Regions from separate parts of the Ruegeria sp. AB7 genome, predicted to be linked through region 3. Evidence: riboswitches for the same ligand, from Rfam matches in the RefSeq annotation. Region 3 holds a riboswitch; each other region holds the start of a gene.
The links. A riboswitch is a leader RNA that binds a small molecule or an ion and turns the genes downstream of it on or off. The one in region 3 is predicted to bind cobalamin.

Region 1 (5,188 bases), on a different contig from region 3:
AACCTGGAATTCGATGGGCGGCAGATTGCGCCTGACCAGAGTTTCCTTGTCGCCACCAATAACTACCGGGCCAATGGCGGTGGTCATTTTCCAATTGCGCGACAAGCCCGTACGATTGACCTGCCTCAGATCAGCATACAGGATATTCTATGCAAATACGTCGCGGGCACATTGCCCGCCGACCCACTCGCGCATGCACCACGCCCCTTTTCTTTTGTACCAAACCAAAGGCAGGGCGCGATCCTGACAACGGGGCCGCGCGCGCTACACCATGTTGCAGAGCTTGCTGAGTATCATCCACGCATTCTGCCCAACGATGCGGATGGTTTCATGCGTATTCATCTGGCCTTCTGACGGGTTGCCATTTTCAGGGGATGCACCTATATCGGCTTTGAGAGGTTGGCGCGGGCGAGCGCCTCGCCAACCTGGTCAGGTCCGGAAGGAAGCAGCCACAACGAGCCCCGCTTGGGTCGATGTCCAACCTCTCACTTAGAACCTATCAGCCGCAGGAGGGCGTTTATGATTGTAGCAAAAACCCTTCGGGCAGACCGGTTCTGATCCTTTCCGATCAACTGATTGCCTGAACACGTCGCCGGCGGATGCGCGATTGCCATTCGACGGGATTGCTGTTTCTGATCACAGGCAGACCAATGTTACTTTCCTTATCGGACCTCGGATGGTCCTCTCATTTCGCGGCTCAGCATACGGCTGATCCGTCACTTCTTCCGTATCGCATCTCGGCCGTACACCGGGATCGACTGATCGGGCTGAGCCCTGAAGGTGAATCGCCTTTGTTATCTCCGGATCAATCAACCGGTGCATATGCCGTCGGAGATTGGGTTCTGGTGGATGAAAACAAACGAATACGCCGTATGCTAGACCGGCGAAGCCTGCTTCAACGCCGAGCGGCAGGTACCGGAGCTGCAGCGCAGTTGATCGCTGCAAATGTAGACGTGCTATTCATCGTCAGTTCCTGCAACGCCGATTTTAATCTGCCACGATTGGAGCGGTATCTTGCGCTGGCGCATCAGGCAGGCTGCTATCCGGTGGTCGTTCTGACCAAATCGGACATGTGCGATAATCCGAGCCTTTATGTAGATCAAGCCCAATCGCTCGCCCCGTTTCTGACGGTACTTGCGGTCAACGCGCTGGATCACGGCGATCTCGAACAAGTTCTGTCGTGGTGTCCGAAAGGACAAACCAGCACCTTGCTTGGATCATCCGGCGTTGGGAAAACGACGCTCGCCAACGGGATGACGGGGCAGGATCAGGCCACCGCAGGTATTCGCGAAGACGATGCGCGCGGCAGGCACACAACAACGGCACGCGCCTTGCATCGCATGCGCAATGGCGGCTGGCTGATCGATACGCCCGGCATGCGCGCGTTACGTCTGCTAGATGCACAAGAGGGGTTGGATGAGGTGTTCTCGGACATCTCAGACCTCAGCCTGAATTGCCGCTTCTCGGATTGTCAGCACGAGACAGAGCCCGGATGTGCGGTGCAGGCGGCAATCGACGCTGGTACGCTTGATCCCGCGCGGCTGGACCGCTGGCGCAAGCTGCGGCGTGAAGACCAACACAATTCCGCTTCGGTGGCGCAGGCCCGCGCCCGCGACAAGGCGTTCGGCAAGATGGTGCGCAGCGTGATGCACGAGAAAAAATCCCGCAAAGGGCTATAACGAAGCTGGGCAACGGCCTACCGGTGCCCAGCGCTATCAGGCGATCAGCCTAGGCCAGACTGCCGCATTCCGTCTTGCGAATGCACCGATATGGCCGATCTTGGATACTCCGAATTCGCTTGGTGCAAGCAGATGGCGCCCGGCTTTGGGTCCATAGAGATCGGCAAGACGCCAGACAGCATCCGGCGGCACCATTTCATCATCTGCGAAGGTAAACAGATCGACACGTTTGCCCAAGTCTTCCCAGCGGGCGGCGGGCAGTGTCGTGTCGATCTCTGGCACATAGCTTTTGGGGGCGGTGCACCATTTGCGCCATTGCCAATAGACTTGGGCAGGCAGGTCCGATCCAAACCCGACCAACCGTCCGGGCAGGTAGCCAAGCGCCTTGACCACCAGCGGCGCGTGACCAAACCAGAACAACGCCGCCAAAGCGCGATAAGGCCAAGGGTGATCCGCCAGCGTTACCAGACCCGAACAGACACAGATCATCCTGTCAATCTGATCGATATCGGGTTGGATCGGGCCAAACATTCCGCCCAAGGAATGACCGATGCTCCATAGCTTGGCCTGCGGAAACCGTCGGCGCATCTCGGCCCGGGCGGATGGAATGTCGATCAACGCCCAATCGGCCATGGTGACATTTGACCGCTTTTGCGAACCCACCAAAGAGTGACCAAAATCCCGGTAATCGTAAGTCAGGCAGGCCATGCCCTGTTCTTCGGCGAGCCATCGGGCGAAGTACTGATAGTAATCCCTCGGCACCCCAGTCGCACCGTTTATGACGACCACCTTTTCGGGGTCGGCAACCGGACGGTAAAGCCGCGCCGACAACATTGCCGGGTCGGACGGGATCTGAAAATCCTCGGTCACAACCGCCTGCTGTGTGTCCAACATGGTGCCCTCCAATACCGACTGAACTGATCAGTTCACCCGAAGCGCCTCAAGTCAAGGTTGACGTGGCTGGACCGTACGTCACTTGCCTGACGCAATCTTCTTGACTCGGGCACGGCGCAGCCGATAGCCATGTCGCGATGGTTCTCGCGCCCAATCGGGCCGGGATGAAAAGGGAACACGGTGCGGTTCTGCCCGGATAAATCCGGAAAGAACCTAGTCCGAGACTGCCCCCGCAACTGTAAGCGGAGAGCAATGCCGAGATACCACTGGCCTTGAAGGCTGGGAAGGTCGGCAAAGCGATGACCCGCAAGTCAGGAGACCTGCCATCAGATGTAGAACCGAAACTCGGGCGGGGTGTCCGGGACGGGTTTGATCGTGCTCCGCAACGACCAACCTGTGCCACGCCCGCGCCTTGCGCGCGGAGGGCGCATTGATGATCTGGAAGACCAAAACACACGAATTCGCGGCGACCGTGTGCCAACGTACTGGCGCACCCTGCCCCGCATTGGCACAGATGGCGCGGGCTCTGACGCAGACCATGTCCGCCACAAAACCGGTCACGAAAACTGAGTTTGAGATTGAAGGCACCATAGATCTGTCGCACTGCCCGGAAGGATGCACCGCCCGCTTTCGCGCCCAATGCGACCAGATACGTGTATTCTGCGGAACCGATCCTGAAATCGATACCGGCCGGCTGGATGACTACGCAGACATGATGTTCGGAACCGAGTACCGCAGCCTACCCGCAGACCTGCTAAGGAATCCTCCTTGCGCCATGCTTGAGGCTTCGCTTCTGGTGCAGCACAACGGTGGCGAAATCTCGCCACATGTTGGTGTCTAAGCCGTCAAACGGCTTGAACACGGGCCGGTTCAACGGCCCAAAGCATCTGGGCATTTGTCTCGACTGCGCAAGGACGCACCGTACGCAATCGCTTCAATGCCGCCTCAGGCCGTTCACCGCATTCAACCATCAGACGCAGAACCACCATCCCGGATCGGCCACAGCCACCACGGCAATGCACTAGCACACGGCCACCACCTGACAACGCCTGACGTGCGGTCGCGCCAACGCGGGGCCAGCGGTCCAAAATCTCTTTGGGTGGCGTGCCAAAATCTTCGATCGGCAAATGCACCCATCTGCTGGCACGCCCCTGAATATCAGCGCCAAAATTCCGCGCACCATCCTGAATCATCTCGACCTCAGTGGTCATCGAGATCACAAGTCCCGGCTTCCAGTCTGCGATAAGATCAAGGTCTTCTGCATACGTTCCTCCACGCCCAGGCATCGAGGACAAGGCCAAGGTGCCTCCGCCAACCTGCAACGCATAAACCACCAGTTGCGACATAATCTCCCCCCAAACAAACTTCACCCAACAACATACTGGTCCAGTAAATAGAATAGAGTGGATTTTAGCCGCATACCCACGCATTCCAAAATGAAAATCGTCCCGGCTGGCTGTGGACGCGGGCGGCGAGGGCCTCTACGCTGCGGCGTAACGCGAATCCGACAGAGCAGACATGACCGAGACGCCCAGCCCCGCCTACCAGGTTCTTGCCCGCAAATACCGCCCCGAAACCTTTGCCGATCTGGTCGGTCAGGACGCCATGGTGCGCACTCTGAAAAACGCCTTCGAGGCGGACCGGATCGCGCAGGCCTTCATCATGACCGGCATCCGCGGTACCGGCAAGACGACGACCGCTCGGATCATAGCCAAGGGTATGAACTGCATCGGTCCCGATGGCAGCGGCGGCCCTACAACCGAACCCTGCGGTCAATGTGAACATTGCGTGGCTATCATGGAGGGCCGCCATGTCGACGTGATGGAGATGGACGCCGCCAGCCGCACCGGTGTCAATGACATCCGCGAGATCATCGACAGCGTACGCTATCGCGCTGCATCCGCGCGCTACAAGATCTATATCATCGACGAGGTTCACATGCTGTCGACCAGCGCTTTTAACGCGCTGCTCAAGACGCTGGAAGAACCCCCCGAACACGTGAAGTTCATCTTTGCCACCACCGAGATTCGCAAGGTCCCGGTGACCGTCCTGTCCCGTTGCCAGCGCTTTGATCTGCGCCGGATCGAGCCGGAGGATATGATCGGACTGCTGCGCAAGATTGCAGGTGCCGAAGGGGCACAGATTGCCGAGGATGCGTTATCGTTGATCACCCGGGCCGCCGAGGGATCGGCGCGGGATGCGACCTCACTGCTGGATCAAGCGATCTCGCACGGGGCCGGTGAAACCAGCGCGGATCAGGTGCGCGCGATGCTGGGGCTGGCCGATCGGGGCCGGGTGCTGGATCTGATGGATATGATCCTGCGCGGCGATGCTGCAGGCGCGTTGACCGAGCTGAGCGGGCAATATGCCGAAGGGGCTGATCCACTCGCCGTCTTACGCGATCTGGCAGAAATCACGCATTGGGTTTCGGTGGTCAAGATCACCCCGGATGCCGCCGAAGATCCCACCGTTTCCCCCGACGAACGCGCCCGAGGTCAACAAATGGCCGAGGCTCTGCCCATGCGAGTCCTTACACGCTTGTGGCAAATGCTGCTGAAAGCGCTTGAGGAAGTTTCCGCCGCACCCAACGCAATGATGGCTGCGGAAATGGCCGT
Region 2 (5,188 bases), on a different contig from region 3:
GCGTGCAATATGCGGCACCATCAGACCGACAAAACCAATCACTCCGGCTACGGAAACAAACACGGCCGTTGCCAAAGCTGCGGTGAAAAACATGCTGAACCGCAGACCCCGAACCGGCACACCCAGAGTAGCGGCAGTCAAATCCCCGGTCAGCAGCGCATCCAACCAGCGGCTGCGATAAAGCGAATAGCTCAGGATCAGCAGCAGACCGATGCACACCAGCGGGAACGTCTCCCAACGGGCCAGGCCCAGCCCCCCCAGCATCCAGAAGATGACAGAATGGGCGGCGCGGCTATCACCGGCGAAGATCAGATAGTTGGTGATGGCCGAAAACAAAAATGACACAGCCAGACCCGCAAGGATCAGCTTTTCCGGTGCGCTGGTGCGAAGCCCATGAACCAGCGCCAGCACGATGCCCGACGCCACAAGACCGCCGCAAAAGGCAGCCAGAGGCAGAGTCCAGAAACCCAGAATATCTCCGGTCACGGTAATTACAAACACCGCCCCCGCTGCCGCACCCGAGGACAGGCCGAACAGAAATGGATCGGCAAGGTCATTACGTGTGGTCGTTTGCAGCACCACGCCAACGATGCCCAGCCCGGCACCGATCACGGCTGCAAACAACGCGCGGGGCAATCGCAGGTCGAATACGATCCTATGCAGCGGCGACATCTCTCCGTCCTGCAACCCGGTACCGCGCAAGATCGCGGTGAAGGTGTCGGACAAAGGAATCGAGGTTGTACCGTAGATCGTGGAAATCAGCAAAAGGGCGGTCAGAACGACCGCCCCCAGCAACAACGTCAGGCCCAGTCGGCCCATATTAGCTCTGACCCGGATGCATCGCGCGCGCCATCTTCGAGATCGCTTCGATATTTGCCGGTCCCGGCGTCAGCTCTTCGTAGCGCAATCCGATCCAGCGTTCGTTCTTGACGGCATCAGTCTGCGACATGACGGGATGTTCCTGCAGGAACTTGAAGGTGTCCTCGGCGCCATTGCCGGTCTGATAATCCAACAAAACCAGGAATTCCGGGTTCGATGCGGCAACGGCCTCCCACGAAGTGCGGCCCCAGCTCGTGTCCATGTCATGAGTGACGTTTTCACCACCGGCGGCAGTGATCATCGCATCGGGAATCGCGAATTTACCGGCGGTAAACGGAGCATCTGCAGGACCATCCAGAAGAAAGACGCGGGGCTTGGGCAGTTCAGCAGTCTTGGCTTCGATCGCTGCCAGCTGCTCTTTCCAGCCCGAGACCAAAGCCTCGGCCTTGTCTTCGACTTGCATCACCTTGCCCAAGCGCAACACATCGCCAAATAGAAGATCCATGCTGGCTTCGGGGCGATCCTTGTCCAGATGGACGCAGCTTTCGGTTAGAACCATGGTCTTGATTCCGAACGGTTCCAATGTATCTGGAGTCACATCACCACCCGGCTTCATGCCATAGTACCAACCGGCAAAGAACAGGTCGGGTTCAACCGCCACCAAATTTTCGACGGTCGGATATTTTGGCGCAAGCTCGGGGATGTCGCCACGCAGGGCATCAAAATCAGGGCTGGTCTTGTACCAGCCGGTGATGCCGGTCAGGCCGACGATCTTGTCCTGCAGACCCAATGCAAAGGCCATATCGGTCATGTTCATGTCATGCACAACCAGGCGCTCGGGCGCGGTATCAAAAACCAGCGGTTCGCCGCAGTTGTCTACGGTGACTTCTTGCGCAGCAGCACCGCTTGCCATGGCGGTGGCCAACGCCACGGGCCAGATGTATTTCATCTCAGTGTGTTCCTTCGACTAAGTTGAGACTGTAGTTCTTCGAATATCAAGCGCCGGGATCACGCGGCCTTCGTGGAGAAAGCAGAGGAAATCAACGCCAAAAGTTTCGCGGACTCTTTCGGGTGTCAGCACCTTGTCCACCGACCCAAACTCGATCATGCGGGTCGATTTCATCAGCGCCACGTGTGTGGCGAATTCGGGGATCATGACAAGATCGTGTACGATCATGACCACGGTGATCCCAAGCTCGGCGACCAAAGACAGCATCCGCCCTTTTGCATCAGGATCCAGATGGTTGGTCGGTTCGTCCAGAAACAGCAACGAAGGGTTCTGCGCCAAAGCACGCGCGATATGGGCACGCTGTCGTTCGCCTCCGGACAGTTGGGCCATGCGCTTGTCCGTAAGATTGGCGAGACCGGTCATGTCTAAAATCCGGTCCAGCTCTTGCGCGTGGCCTTCGGCAGAGCGGTCCGCACGGATGGGTATTTGCCCCAGCGCAACATAATCGCGTAACGCCAAGCGTCCATCGGGCAGTTCCTGCTGACCTACCACTGCAATCATGCGCGCACGCTCTTTGGCCGTGAGCTGTTTCAGACTGCGTCCTTTGATCCGAACATCGCCAAGTGCCAGCGGCTCAGCGCCGCACAACAGATTGAGAAGCGTCGTTTTCCCCGCCCCGTTCGGGCCGGCGATGGCTAGAATGGAACCCTCGTCCAACTCGAACGAGACGCCCTGCAACAGGACATCTCCGTTAAGGGCATAATACTCAAGGTTTTCGGCAATCAGAAAGGGTGGCAACGTCATTGCGATGCCCCCTGTTCGATCCGCGGCATGCGCGAGAGGGTTTTATTGGACAACGCCTCCGGGCGATCAGTGGCATTTGTCCAGCCATCCGGGCTTTCACGATACTGCGCTGCAAACTCAGCCAGCGCCTGCACCTCATCCGCGGTCTGAATGCCACCAAAAAGGTATTGCGCCTTTCCTACGGCCTGGAACCCAACCGTTCTGGGACTATCGCAGCCTGCCATGCAAGACGACGCGCGGATCGCAAAACTGCGAGGTAATTTCCCAGTCAACGCATCGCAAATTTCATCAAGGGGCAGCCCTTCAGTGCAGCTTTCGCAGACTAGAATGAAATGATCAGGCGTATCTGGCATGGTCCACTCCACTTGTTTCCAAGCGCATGCGGAAGCTGCCGACAATGTAAACACGCGATTGACGCGCCATCAAAGCCTCCTTCCAGGACGCCCCGCCCCGGGTTGGTTAAACATCTGATGGCAGGTCTCCTGACTTGCGGGTCCGCGCTCGGCCAACCTTCCCGACCCTGTGGACCAGTGGCTGTTTGACCTTGCTCACCGCTTACAGTTGCGGGGGCAGTTACGGAATTGGCACCTTTTGGCAAACCTCACCGTATTCCCTTTTCATCCCGCGGCAACACCACCGGGAACCATCAATCGATTGAGTGCCCGAGAACACCGGACACGTCAATGATAAAGTCGAAGGCGCCCAACTCTGGTCGAGGATCGAGCGCCGGCAACCACGTGTCCGAAGCACCAACCGAATGGGTAGGGCTGCGCGCCGAATTTGTCTGGCCACAGCTGTCCATAGTTGGTGTGTTTGGAAATTAGACAATCTGAGGTAAGCTGAACAAATTTAGAGGTTTAGCTTTGTCAGCGCCTTACCCCTGTTTGATCATTGCCTGGGTTTATCCAAGGAGACGGTTCTTTGACACATGTTTCGCAAAACGCATTGCCGCCGGATATTGTTGATGATGTCATTGACCACAATCTCGAGGCCGTTGCACGGTGGAAAGGCCATCGCTTAAGGGCTCAGCATGGGCGCAGTCACGGGTGCGTGGCTGCAATATTCACCGTCAGAAACGATCTACCAGAACAGTTCCGTCACGGCCTGTTTGAACAGCCCGCAGCCTATTCAGCCGCACTTCGCTTTTCCAACGGCGCGCATCTGGATGACCGGAAATCGGATGCCCACGGGATGGCGATCAAGCTTTTTGACGTGCCAGGCCCCAAGCTGATCGACGCCGAGGCACTTGCGCATCTGGGGACCACACAACTCAGCGACGAGTTCGATTTCGTATTGGTCGATCAGGATGTGTTTCCCAGCTACGTCCCCGATGAATATGAGCGATTGGGCAGGCTTGTCGCCACATTACAAGCGGTCCAGCACGCGATCAAAGGGCGACGAAAATGGAGCCTTAGGTTGATCACCAAAGGGCTGCGCGCAGGATTTCGCGCCTTCCTCACTCGTGAAGGCAAGCGTCAGTTTCGCGTCGCGAGTGATTTTGCCTCGAACTATATGCACTCGCCTTTTGAGGTCCATTTCTGGTCGACAACACCGTATCGGCTGGGCCCCGATCTAACAGTCCGATACCTGGCCCGCAGCCCTAAACCAAAAGTTCCGGCACATCCGGTAGACGACCCAGATGGGATCGGTCAGTGTTTGCGGCAAGACGTGGCCGATGCAGATAATCACTTCGAGCTGTGTGTGATTGAGCCCCCGCGCCCGGCCGACGAATTCGATGTGCTAGACAATCGCATCCGGTGGGCATGCGATCCGCAACCAGATGCACCTCTTGATCCGTACCATCATACCGTCACGCCCGTGGCGGATATCACGATTCCCAAAGGTGCAGAATTTGATCCGCAGAATGGCGACGCGATGAGCTTCTCGCCCTGGCGTGTCACGGCAGATCACGAACCTTTAGGACCGATTAATGCGATCCGGCTCAGAACCTATCTGAGCCTGGCCCGCGCCCGGTTCCCGAACCGATGACCAAACGGAGATGTATTGATGCTGGACGTTGATGATCTGATCAAACTCGGATTCAAGATCTCCCCACCCGTTACGAGTTATTTGGCCGCGATCAGGCTTGCAAACGCCGCGAAGATCCACCGACCGCGGCCCTATACAATGGGCGCAGACTACACGACATGGCCCGGCGTGTTTTCCCATCGCTGGATCGGTCGGCATACGACGCCAGAAGACCTCTCACCCGTCCTGCCGTCGGAAAGCGAAGTTGCTGATCTCTTTCGCCGACGGACACAAATGGATGGCAGCCCGCTTACCTTGATGTGCCCGCAAGGATCGACACTTTTGTTTATCTCGGCCGCACAATGGTTTACCGACAGTTTCCTGCGCACCTTTGGGGCGAAAGGACCGGTTGATCAGACGGATTCGAACCACGAGGTCGATCTGTGCCAAATCTACGGGCTGAACGATTTTCAGACCGACATGCTGCGCGAACGCGATCCCGATACCAATGAATTAACCCACCGGTTGGCCTTTCGTCTGGATACACAAGGCGAGATGTGGGCCCCGAAGCTGTTTCAAAAGAACCAATCCGGTGGTGTTAAGCTTGCGCCCCCCTTTGATGGCAGTCTTGCCACTGGCGAGAATTGC
Region 3 (5,188 bases):
ACCCTCGCCTGTGATAATCGTCAAGCATGATTACGCCGCCTTCGATCATCTTGGGCAGCAAAGCATCCAGATCCGTTTTTACGCCCTCGTAGGAATGGTCGCCGTCCAAATAGGCAAACCCGATGCTTTGATCTTCAAACAGACTCAGCGCCGGTTGCGAATAGTCGCGAATGATCGAAATTTGCCCCTTGGCAATCTCGGTGCTGTATTTGCCCGTCACTGCCTCGTAAATTCGATCCATATCCTTTTGCGAGCGCGCTCCGGCAAGCGAAGCACCGCCATCCGGGTCTTGCTGTACTTGCCAGGGATCGATGAGGCACAATTTCGAGGGCTGTAGCTCTTCCATCAGAATCCGCGAAAATTCGCCCTTCCAAACGCCAATTTCAACGCTCAGCCGTCCATGCGGCATGGTCTTGAGCATTTCGCGCCGCAGGGAATCCTTCCGCTCGCGCTGCTCAGCTTGCTTCTTGCGGCGATCCTCAGCAGATACAGCTTCACCCATAGACGTCTTCTCCGGTTGAGGAATTTTGCAACGCTTCAACCAGATCAACCCAATCCGGTCTGGCTCTCAATTCTTCGGCTTTCGACCTGTGCCACTCACATGCTTTATGATGAAGGTCTGCCAATTGCGGATCTGCCATCATCTCAGCTTTGATGTCGTGCATAGCCGGCATGTGTTCCAGAATTGAGCGATCCTCAACATCATTGTGGTTCATCATGAGCCAGTATTTGAGCCCTTGATCCTGCCCCACATGATTGGTGCGCCCACGGTCGCGCTTGACTAAAAAGCTATCAGTGCTGCGCACAGCATAATGATGAATGCGCGCGAATTCATGGCTGAAACCACGCCATGCTTTCCATTTCACTTGGTCTGCTGGGTAGAGGTTCCCGCCCGAATCCCGCCACAACACGCCTTCGTATGGCGCGTCAGGGTTCGGTGCATCTTCTGGATTGATCCTGGGACGATGGGCGCGAAAACGGCTGAATTTTCCGTTGTTGCGGAACAGCGTTTTGAACCCTTTGGTCCGGTGATGCGGATAGCCGTCTTCCGTGGCGGCCAGAAAGAAAGTCTCAGGTACAGGTCGATCAACGAAATCGTTCTGACCCGCGTTTCCGAACATGCGCCAGCAGATCGAGATCGCGTCCGCCACGCCGCTGGCCTCAACGAGGCTTCTTATATCACTATTGGGCAAACGGATATTGATATACTCGTCCACATCCAAACTGAGAATCCAATCCGAAGACAGATAGCTTGGGTGGTTCCGCGCAAGCGAAAATGCACGAACCTGCGGCGCGGCGCGCGGACCCAGTCTGTTTCGTTGGTGGTGAGCCCAGCCAAGCACTTGCAACCGTTCGCCCATGGCATCAGTACCATCAGAGCAATCATTGGTATAAATCAGAATGTCATCAAAACCGATTGCGTGGTTGTAGGCCACCCAATCGATCATGAAAGGCCCTTCGTTTTTCATCGTTGTTACGATGAGAAAGGTCTCATTCGTCATAAGTTATTCTCTTGCCTGTGCCGGTGTCGGACTCCTGTTGATCTGTTTAGAATAGCCCCAGAATTTTGTCCAACCAGGTCGCCAGACAGCCGCAACGCTTGCCGATTATTTGATCTACCGATTCTGCGGGATCACCTCATAACCCGGTTCTTCTGGCTCGTCGTCCAGCATCTCGGTTGGGAACCCTGGCGCCTGGATCTCCAGTCCGGTCGCGTCCTCTAGCCGCCTGATGATGTTCGGGGACAGTTCACGCTCACCATATCGCGCGATGCCATCTTCGAAAATCTTGATCATCAATGGGTTTATCTCCAGAGGAACTCCGGCACGGTCGGCGACCTCCTGAAACAGACCGATATCTTTTTTCACCAGATCCATGGTGAAGGAAATATCGCGCGAGCCGTTCAGGATGACCTGACTTTCGGTCTCGTGCACGAAGGATGTGCCTGACGATATCTTGATCGCTTCATAGGTGGTTCCAAGGTCCATACCGGCGGCCTTGGCTGTCACCAAAGCCTCGGCGCAGGTGATCAGGTTGGCGGTAGCCAGATAATTGGTCAACACCTTCAGAACAGAGGCCGAGCCCAGATCGCCCGTGTGCAAAATGCGCCGCCCCATGGTGGTCAGGAATGGCAGGATACGTTCAAAAGTCTCACGATCACAGCCTGCGAAGATCGAGATATTACCCGTCGCTGCCCGGTGACATCCGCCGGAAACCGGGCAATCCACTGCAGCCCCGCCTCGTTCAATGACCATTGCGCCAAGGCGTTTGACTTCGGCTTCGTCGGTGGTCGACATTTCCATCCAGATTTTGCCAGGGCCGACCTCTGGCAACATTTCCTGCATCACCGCATCCGAGGCCGCAGGAGAAGGCAAACAGGTTATAACAGCATCGCAATCGCGCATCAGTTGCGCCGGGCTTTTGGCGGCTTTGGCACCCTTGGCGACGAATTCGGTCACCAGATCCGGGTTCAGGTCATGAACCGTCAGATCGATACCGTTTCGTAGCAGCGATCCAGATAGCTTGCCCCCTACATTCCCCAGCCCGATAAACCCTACTTTCATGCGCGGTATCCTCCTGTTCGCATCTTGCTGCCATGCCAGCACGTCGTAGCAGAAGTATCATGCCGCCCAGCGACCCCGACAGGTCGCTTTTTATCCGCTTTTTCACGGATCGGCGCGACTCGCTTGACAAGCAACCCTGCCCTGCCGCATGTCCCTTTCGTTGGTGTCTGCGAGAGCAGATGAAAAGGGAATGCGTCAGCGGTTTTTGCCGTCAAACGCAGCCGCCCCCGCGACCGTGACCGGAGAGGGTGCCCAAAGCCACTGGCAGTATGGCCGGGAAGGCGGGACATCCGACAGAGGCCTCCTCTGACATCCGCAAGCCGGGAGACCTGCCAACGCCCGAAGATGAAACCGGACGGGGTGTTCCGGTGTGGGGCTGTGATCGGCCCGCATGAAACCCCGTCCCCCACGAAGAGGATTTGGGGGGATGAGAGACATGACCGAGACCGCACCGGTCGAACTGCTGGTTTGCACTACCTGCCGTCGCGGGCTGCCTGTCGAGGATGACGCCCAGCGCCCCGGCACGTTGCTGCACAAGGCGCTTGAACAGGCGGGCCTGCCCGAAGGCATTACCTTGAAAGCTGTGGAATGCCTGTCGAATTGCGATGAAGGCTGCTCGATCGTGCTACGCGGAGGACCGGATCGCTGGACTTTCGTGTATGAGCATCTGAACGAGATCGACCATGTCGAAACCATCGTCGAAGGCGCAGCCAAATACCTCGCCACCGAGGACGGTTTGGTCAAATGGCGCGAACGTCCCGAACATTTCCGCAAAAACTGTGCGGCCCGCATTCCCCCGATTGGAGCCCTGAAATGAGCAATCTCGAAAAACTCCCCGTCACTGTGATCACCGGCTTTTTGGGCTCGGGCAAAACCACACTGGTGCGCCATCTGATGCAGAACCCGCAGGGCAAGCGTCTGGCGGTGGTCGTCAACGAATTCGGCGATGTCGGCGTCGATGGCGATATCCTGAAGTCCTGCGCCATTCCTGATTGCCCCGCGGAAAACATCATGGAACTGGCCAATGGTTGCATCTGCTGCACCGTGGCCGATGATTTCATCCCGACCATTGAAGCCCTGATGGCACTAGAGCCGCGCCCCGATCACATCCTGATCGAAACCTCCGGTCTTGCCCTGCCTAAACCGTTGTTGAAGGCGTTCGACTGGCCCGATATCCGCTCGAAAATAACCGTCGATGGCGTGATTGCTCTGGCCGACGCCGAGGCCGTGGCCGCTGGTCGGTTCGCTCCGAATGTCGAGGCGGTGGATGCGCAACGCATGGCAGATGACTCGATTGATCATGAAACTCCCTTGTCCGAGGTGTTCGAGGATCAGATTTCCTGCGCCGACATCATTCTGCTGACCAAGCCTGATCTGGCTGGCCCGGAAGGCGTTGCGAAAACGAAAGAGATCATCGCCGCCGAAGCGCCCCGCCCCCTGCCCGTAGTCGAAGTGGCTGAGGGTGCCGTGGACGTCCGCGTCGTGCTGGGTCTAGAAGCCGCGGCCGAGGATGACATGGACGCGCGTCCCAGCCATCACGACGGCCATCACGATCACGAGCATGACGATTTCGAAAGCATCATCGTTGAACTGCCAGAGCAAACCGATCCGATTGATCTGGTCGCCAAGATTGAACGATTGGCCAACGAGTTGAATATCCTGCGCGTCAAAGGCTATGCCGCCGTTCAGGGCAAGCCCATGCGCCTACTGGTTCAGGCCGTCGGTGCGCGCGTGCGTCACCAATATGACCGCCCGTGGGAGCCCGGCGAAGACCGTCGCTCGCGCCTTGTGGTCATTGCCGAGCATGACGATATCAAAGAGGCCGAGATCCGGGATATCCTCGTGGGTGTAACCGAGGCTGCCGAGTAAGACCTATGCACGTCGTCTTCCGCGAAAGCCATGGGCTCGAAGAAACCGAGACCCCGACCGATCTGGGCCAGAGCCCGGCGGATTTGGTGGTGCTGTCCTTTTCCGACAGTGACCTTGGCGCTTTCGCGGCGGGATGGCATCGTGGAGGTGGGCCTGAAGGACGCATGCCAACGATGCGGCTGGCCAATCTGACGGCGCTGAAGCATCCCCTCTCAGTCGACACCTATGTCGAGCAGACACTGGAGGGCGCAAAGGGCATCCTGATCCGTCTGATCGGTGGAGTGCCCTATTGGGCGTACGGCTTGCAGCAGGTTCTGGCGCTGGCGCAGGCCAAAGGGATTGCACTGGCCGTGCTGCCCGCAGACGGTCGCGAGGATACGCGGCTGGATGATTACTCTACCCTGCCTGTCTCGACCCTGCGGCGGCTGGCGCATCTGTGCGACACCGGCGGAGAGGTCGCAGCGCAGGCCGCTCTGGCGCAGATGGCACTGGCTGCGGGGTTGTATGCAGGTCCGGTCATGGGCGCGAAGACCATCCCCGAATGCGGCGCCTGGTGCCCGGATCGCGGTGTGATCCCGGCAGAAAACGCTCTGTCAGGTGATACGAAACGTATCATCGTGACCTTTTATCGCGCATACCTGACCTCGGCAGATACCGCCCCAATCGCGGCGTTGATCCGCAGCTTGCGGGCGCGGGGTTTTGAGGCCGTCGGCCTGTTTGCCCCGTCGCTCAAAGCACCAAATGCCGCCGATTGG
Region 4 (5,188 bases), on a different contig from region 3:
GACGGGCGTTTATGGTTATGGGGGCGCGTCGGGTCCGAAATTGAAGTCTTTTCAGGTACGCTCTTCCCCTTTGCTATCGAAGTCGCGGCACAGCGATGGCCAGGTGTAGATCGATGCGCGCTCGTCAATACCAAAGCAGGCCCCACACTTTGCGTCCAAGGTTCCGCGGATCACATCGACGATTGGACTAAATCTGCGCTTGGTTTTGACGTTCCAAATGTGATTTCGATTAAGCACATTCCTATGGACAAGCGTCATGCCTCCAAAGTCGATCGTACGAAACTTACACGCATAATAGAAACCTGACGCAATATGGCTCGTAGGCCACTGAGCCTGCCCAACTCATCGCTCCCGTCGCTGTGCGCGTTAACAGAGGACTGAGTGTAGCGACGAAGTCATTGTTTTAGAATTTCCAATCAAAACCTGCACACCTTGGTCAGGGGAAATCTGCAATTGCCAGTTACATCTGGCCGCATGAAACATATAATCGCAGATACACTGTTAGGGTGCGCCCCGGCGAACGGTTGATACCCATGTCATTGCACAAAGATGTTCGGCTTGACGCGTCATCCAAATCCGTCCCAAACCTCAAGCGTTTCTAACCCAGAACTACTAGCCGGCTTTCTTCTATGCTGCTGCAAGAATCTCAATTAAGCTCACGCACACAATCACGACTAATAACTGCGCGCTCGCGAACTTTGCTGCTCTGCATTTTAAATTGAATAAGCTGTTGTAATGCGTCGATGAATATAAAAGATTGAAATAGAGTTCTCTTGGCTCGGTAGCTTCAGATACCCAGGAGAAACGAGTATGGGGAAAGCAGATATGACAAAACCTACTTCCGCTCAGAAAAAACTTTCGGAACGGTTACCAGTTTATCTATCGTTGGCCTGTATCATATGCAGCTACCTTGTCTCCGCCGCTTCATTGCAAGCTTCTGAGCTTCCCTGGATCAAACTAGATAGAGAGGTTCAGGCGCCATCGGGCGCCAAATCACTCTGCAAAGATTATTCGTGGGCGTGCGCGAATACTCGTACTTCTGGTCTGCCAGAAGCGCAGGAGAAACAGATCGTTAAAGCGATTAACTTGCGCGTCAATCGGAGGATCCGCGCCGTTTCGGATCAAAACCAATACGGGACAAAGGAATACTGGACGCTACCAATGCAGGGGTCAGGGGATTGCGAAGATTTCGCTTTGCAAAAGAAGTTTGAACTAATGCAGAACGGCTTGGATCCTACGAAGCTACTTATTGCAACTGTCTTAAACACCAATCGCAGTGGCCATGCAGTTTTAGTTTATCGCTCGAGTGAAGGCGATTTGATTCTGGACAATGTCACCAACAGGATCAAATCGTGGAAGGAAACGAGGTATCTTTTCCTACGAATACAGGACCCAAATCACCCTGATCGTTGGGTACAGGTTTCTAGCGGCTAAAAACAATGTGGCGCGCCCTCGAGACGCGCCACAATAAAATTTTGGTCCTGCGGCTACTGGTTGTTTCGCGGCAACCCAAGTTTAGGACACCGCTTCAAACTTTGGTCAAGCTTTCGCAGCGTTGTACAAACGCGGAGTCACCAGACCTGTACTGTTCAAACCGCGCATCGCCTTGGCTGCCGCAAGCACTGCCAGATCAGCAATCGGCTCAATGACAATTACCAGCATATAAGCACCGCCAAAGGACAGAACCGACGCCATGGTTTCTGCGCCGAAACCCTGGCCGTAGAAGGCCCAGAACCCAACCCATGCGACTACTCCTCCCTGATACGTCGCACTTAGGGCAAGAGCTTGGCCATATTTGAGGTCAACATATGCTGTGCCGGGTGCGATGATGCGGCTGGCCAGTGCTTGTAGCGCAAATAGCGGCACCAGCAGAGTGGTCAGGTTGATGAAGTACTGCGGAAGATCGAACGGGGCAAAAAACACACCCTGAATCAGGAGACCAGCTGCCAATCCAAAAGCCGCGGGTGCAGCACCGAGAAGCAGAAACAGCGTCGACCCCAGGATGAAGTGGACTTCAGAGACACCAACCGGGAAATGCGGCAGGACTTCGAAGAAAAGGAAAACCCCAACGGTGGCGAGCACCGAGCGCATAACAAAAGATGCAGGTCCATTCGCTCGCAATGTGGAAAACGTTTCTTTCGCTGCGTAAGTAGCCGCACCTGCGGCGGTAACATAGGAAAGCGCGATTTTGGCACCATTCACGATGCCCGGTTCGATATGCATGTTCTTTCTCCCTACCGCCTCACCCGGCGGCTTGTCAGGTTGAATCGACCGTAAGGCCGACAGGTTCAGTCTGGGCATAGCCCGGCGCTTTACGGCAGGTCTCCTGACTCGCGGGTGCTCGCTCCGCCAACCTTCCCGGTTCCATTACGAACCAGTGGTGTCTTGGCATCGCTCTCCGCTCACAGTTGCGGGGGCAGTTACGGAATTGGCGCCATTGAAAACACCGAACCGTATTCCCTTTTAATCCTTTTGGCTTCCGCCATCAGGAACCGAAAACAAATCACCGCTACAATGGCGGCTTCGCCTGTGTCAATTGTCTTTGCGACCTATTCCAATGTAAACTCGACCGAAGCAGGATTCACGCAACCGGTCACGTGATCAACTGGGTAAACCAAGCGTTACCTGAAACCTCTTGAAGCTCTAGCTGCTAGAGGCTTTAAGATTCGAATTAATTCGCGATAGTGCGATCCAAATACGTTAAACTTGTGAACCAGGACGAGACCTATGCTTACAAGGCGCCATTTCATTCAATCCACCACAGCGCTGTTCTCGGCGTCTGCGGCCAGTCCATTGATCGCCAAAACCTGGCCAACCGCATCGCAGAAGACCTATTGGGACAGTCAGGTCACGCCAATTGGTTACGATCCAATGACCTCAAATCCGTGGGGTGTTCATGACCGTTTTTTACCAAGACGCGTCGCGGCAAATGATGGTTTGGTTCCAGGTGACATCCATGTGGATGCCGTCGCGCGCTATCTCTATCATATCGAAGAAGACGGGACCGCAATGCGCTATGGCGTAGCGATCGCGCGTGGGAATCTTTACGAGCCCGGCACCTATGTTATCCGCCGAAAGGTCGAATGGCCACACTGGACACCAACCGCTTCAATGATCGAGCGCAACCCCGAATACGCGGAATTCCGGAATGGCATGGAGCCCGGGCCGAATAATGCTCTCGGCTCTCGTGCCCTTTATCTATACGTTGGAGACCGAGACACATATCTCAGAATTCACGGCACGCCTGAGCCAAGAAGCATCGGCGGTCGCGCAAGTTCTGGATGTGTGCGAATGATCATGGCCCATATCAATGACCTCTACCCAAACGTGAAAACCGGCTCGACCGCTTTCCTATACTCTGCCGAAGATAGCGTCACAGCCCGCTCATGAATATTGGGCAGCGTACATGGACGTCGCTGCCCTCATTTCGATCAGGCCTCGCGCGCAATGCAGATCGGAGCGCCATTCGTCGCGCGCAATGGTACCAATGTCGTCTCGACGGGTCCGCTGTGCTCATACCAAAAGCAATTATCTTCTGGCAAAAGGCGTGCCGTGGTCAAATCCTGCGCCGGCCCTGCCAGCGCTACGACCGAATCTGGCACGTTGCCTGGTTCAAATGCTTTGCTTTTGGCCCCGGTGAACTGGGCTGAGCAACCAGCCGTAATCGAGACTAACGTGATGGTAATGGCGATCCGTTTCTGCATTGATCTGTTCCAAATTTTTTGCGTCATCTGCAATTAGATTGCATCCACACGGCCGGCCCGCAAGACGAAATGAACTAACAATATCGCAGGCAAAGAACCCGGATGAAAAAAATATAAAAGGTATTGAAGCTCTAGTTACTGTAGGAACTATTTACAAAGGACCATAGAGATTCTTGAGGTCCAATCATGTCATCCGATACCCATAGCCACGACCATGGCCACGAAAACAAACATGGTCACCACGCATGCGGTAGTGGCGGGTGTGGCGACATCGCCCCCGCCGGTCCAATTCCTGAAGGTGGTAGAAGCTTTCAGGTCTCTGGCCTTGATTGCGCCGAAGAGGTGGCGATCCTGAACCGTGTCGTCGGCCCGAAAGCAGGTGGCGAAGAGCATCTTGCATTTGATGTGATTAACGGTCGGATGACGCTTCTTGATAGTGCTTCCAAGTTATCTGACGAAGATGTCATGCTGCTGGTTGCGAGTACTGGTATGACCGCCAAACCATGGGATGACGGAAATGCCGCCCAGGACCAGGCGGCGCATATTGCACGTCAGCGGCGGTTCACCACTCTTAGCGGAGGGTTTTGGGCAGCAGGTTTTGGCTGGCACATTTTCGAAACCGGCATGGGCGGTGCGCTCGGGCTGTTCTCGGGACATGGTGAGGTTCCGATGCCTTTAGCCGAGGCAGCTTTGTTCGCAGTCGCGATCTTGTTTGGCGTCTGGCTGGTGGCCCCTAAGGCCTGGTCTTCGGCGCGGCGCCTTTCGCCGGATATGAACCTTCTGATGGTTGTTGCCGTCGCTGGTGCCATCGCTCTGGGTGAGTTTTTTGAAGCGGCAACTGTAGCATTTTTCTTTTCGCTCTCTCTTTATCTGGAAAGCTGGAGTGTCGGACGTGCTCGGAACGCGGTATCCGCGCTGCTTGATCTGGCCCCCCCGACGGTTCGGCTGGTTCGTGCTGACGGTTCTGAGGCAACGGTCCCGGCGGCGGATGTCTTTGTCGGTGACAGCTTCATCGTTCGAGGTGGGGATCGCATTCCACTTGACGGGGAAGTCATCGAAGGGGCCGGTGCCGTTGACCAGGCTCCAATCACAGGTGAAAGCGCACTGATCCCCAAGGAGCTGGGTGATGAGGTCTACGCCGGCACAATCAATGGTGAAGGCACCCTCAAAATACGTGCGACGAAAACAGCGTCCGATACCGTGCTTGCCAAGATCATCCGGATGGTCGGTGATGCTCATGCTCGCCGTGCGCCGGTTGAGCAGTGGGTTACAAAATTTGCGCGGATTTATACGCCCATCGTTATGGTCGTCGCAGTGGCTATCGCCCTGATCCCGCCGCTTGCATTTGGCGCATCGTGGGGCTTCTGGTTTTACAATGCACTTGTTCTTCTGGTTATCGCCTGCCCCTGTGCACTCGTCATTTCCACACCGGTTTCAATCGTTGCGGCTTTGACCGCTTCGGCCCGGGCTGGGGTTCTGATTAA

Region 1: linked by a shared signal. The riboswitch ahead of ACR0EN_RS06190 (hypothetical protein) and the one ahead of ACR0EN_RS10005 (DUF1636 family protein) in region 3 are both predicted to bind cobalamin.
Region 2: linked by a shared signal. The riboswitch ahead of ACR0EN_RS07125 (DUF1636 family protein) and the one ahead of ACR0EN_RS10005 (DUF1636 family protein) in region 3 are both predicted to bind cobalamin.
Region 4: linked by a shared signal. The riboswitch ahead of ACR0EN_RS16165 (energy-coupling factor ABC transporter permease) and the one ahead of ACR0EN_RS10005 (DUF1636 family protein) in region 3 are both predicted to bind cobalamin.

Annotation. Positions count from the first base shown of each region.
Region 1 covers NZ_JBQGAC010000002.1:49,633-54,820, forward strand. The annotation lists gene ACR0EN_RS06170 (bifunctional 2',3'-cyclic-nucleotide 2'-phosphodiesterase/3'-nucleotidase) at 1-354, shown strand, start outside; RNA gene ffs (signal recognition particle sRNA small type) at 393-491, shown strand; gene rsgA (ribosome small subunit-dependent GTPase A) at 651-1,679, shown strand; gene ACR0EN_RS06185 (serine aminopeptidase domain-containing protein) at 1,716-2,573, opposite strand; cobalamin riboswitch at 2,696-2,915, shown strand; gene ACR0EN_RS06190 (hypothetical protein) at 3,007-3,414, shown strand; gene ACR0EN_RS06195 (phosphatase domain-containing protein) at 3,419-3,919, opposite strand; gene ACR0EN_RS06200 (DNA polymerase III subunit gamma/tau) at 4,092-5,188, shown strand, end outside.
Region 2 covers NZ_JBQGAC010000002.1:237,270-242,457, reverse strand. The annotation lists gene ACR0EN_RS07140 (iron ABC transporter permease) at 1-819, opposite strand, end outside; gene ACR0EN_RS07135 (ABC transporter substrate-binding protein) at 821-1,768, opposite strand; gene ACR0EN_RS07130 (ABC transporter ATP-binding protein) at 1,787-2,572, opposite strand; gene ACR0EN_RS07125 (DUF1636 family protein) at 2,569-2,925, opposite strand; cobalamin riboswitch at 3,028-3,235, opposite strand; gene ACR0EN_RS07120 (catalase family protein) at 3,494-4,561, shown strand; gene ACR0EN_RS07115 (peroxidase family protein) at 4,580-5,188, shown strand, end outside.
Region 3 covers NZ_JBQGAC010000003.1:23,504-28,691, forward strand. The annotation lists gene ACR0EN_RS09990 (class I SAM-dependent methyltransferase) at 1-502, opposite strand, end outside; gene ACR0EN_RS09995 (glycosyltransferase family 2 protein) at 495-1,502, opposite strand; gene ACR0EN_RS10000 (NAD(P)-dependent oxidoreductase) at 1,617-2,603, opposite strand; cobalamin riboswitch at 2,709-2,915, shown strand; gene ACR0EN_RS10005 (DUF1636 family protein) at 3,001-3,381, shown strand; gene cobW (cobalamin biosynthesis protein CobW) at 3,378-4,433, shown strand; gene cobN (cobaltochelatase subunit CobN) at 4,439-5,188, shown strand, end outside.
Region 4 covers NZ_JBQGAC010000006.1:168,084-173,271, forward strand. The annotation lists gene ACR0EN_RS16155 (AMP-binding protein) at 1-306, shown strand, start outside; gene ACR0EN_RS16160 (transglutaminase-like cysteine peptidase) at 811-1,434, shown strand; gene ACR0EN_RS16165 (energy-coupling factor ABC transporter permease) at 1,540-2,223, opposite strand; cobalamin riboswitch at 2,300-2,512, opposite strand; gene ACR0EN_RS16170 (L,D-transpeptidase) at 2,728-3,390, shown strand; gene ACR0EN_RS16175 (hypothetical protein) at 3,432-3,704, opposite strand; gene ACR0EN_RS16180 (heavy metal translocating P-type ATPase) at 3,891-5,188, shown strand, end outside.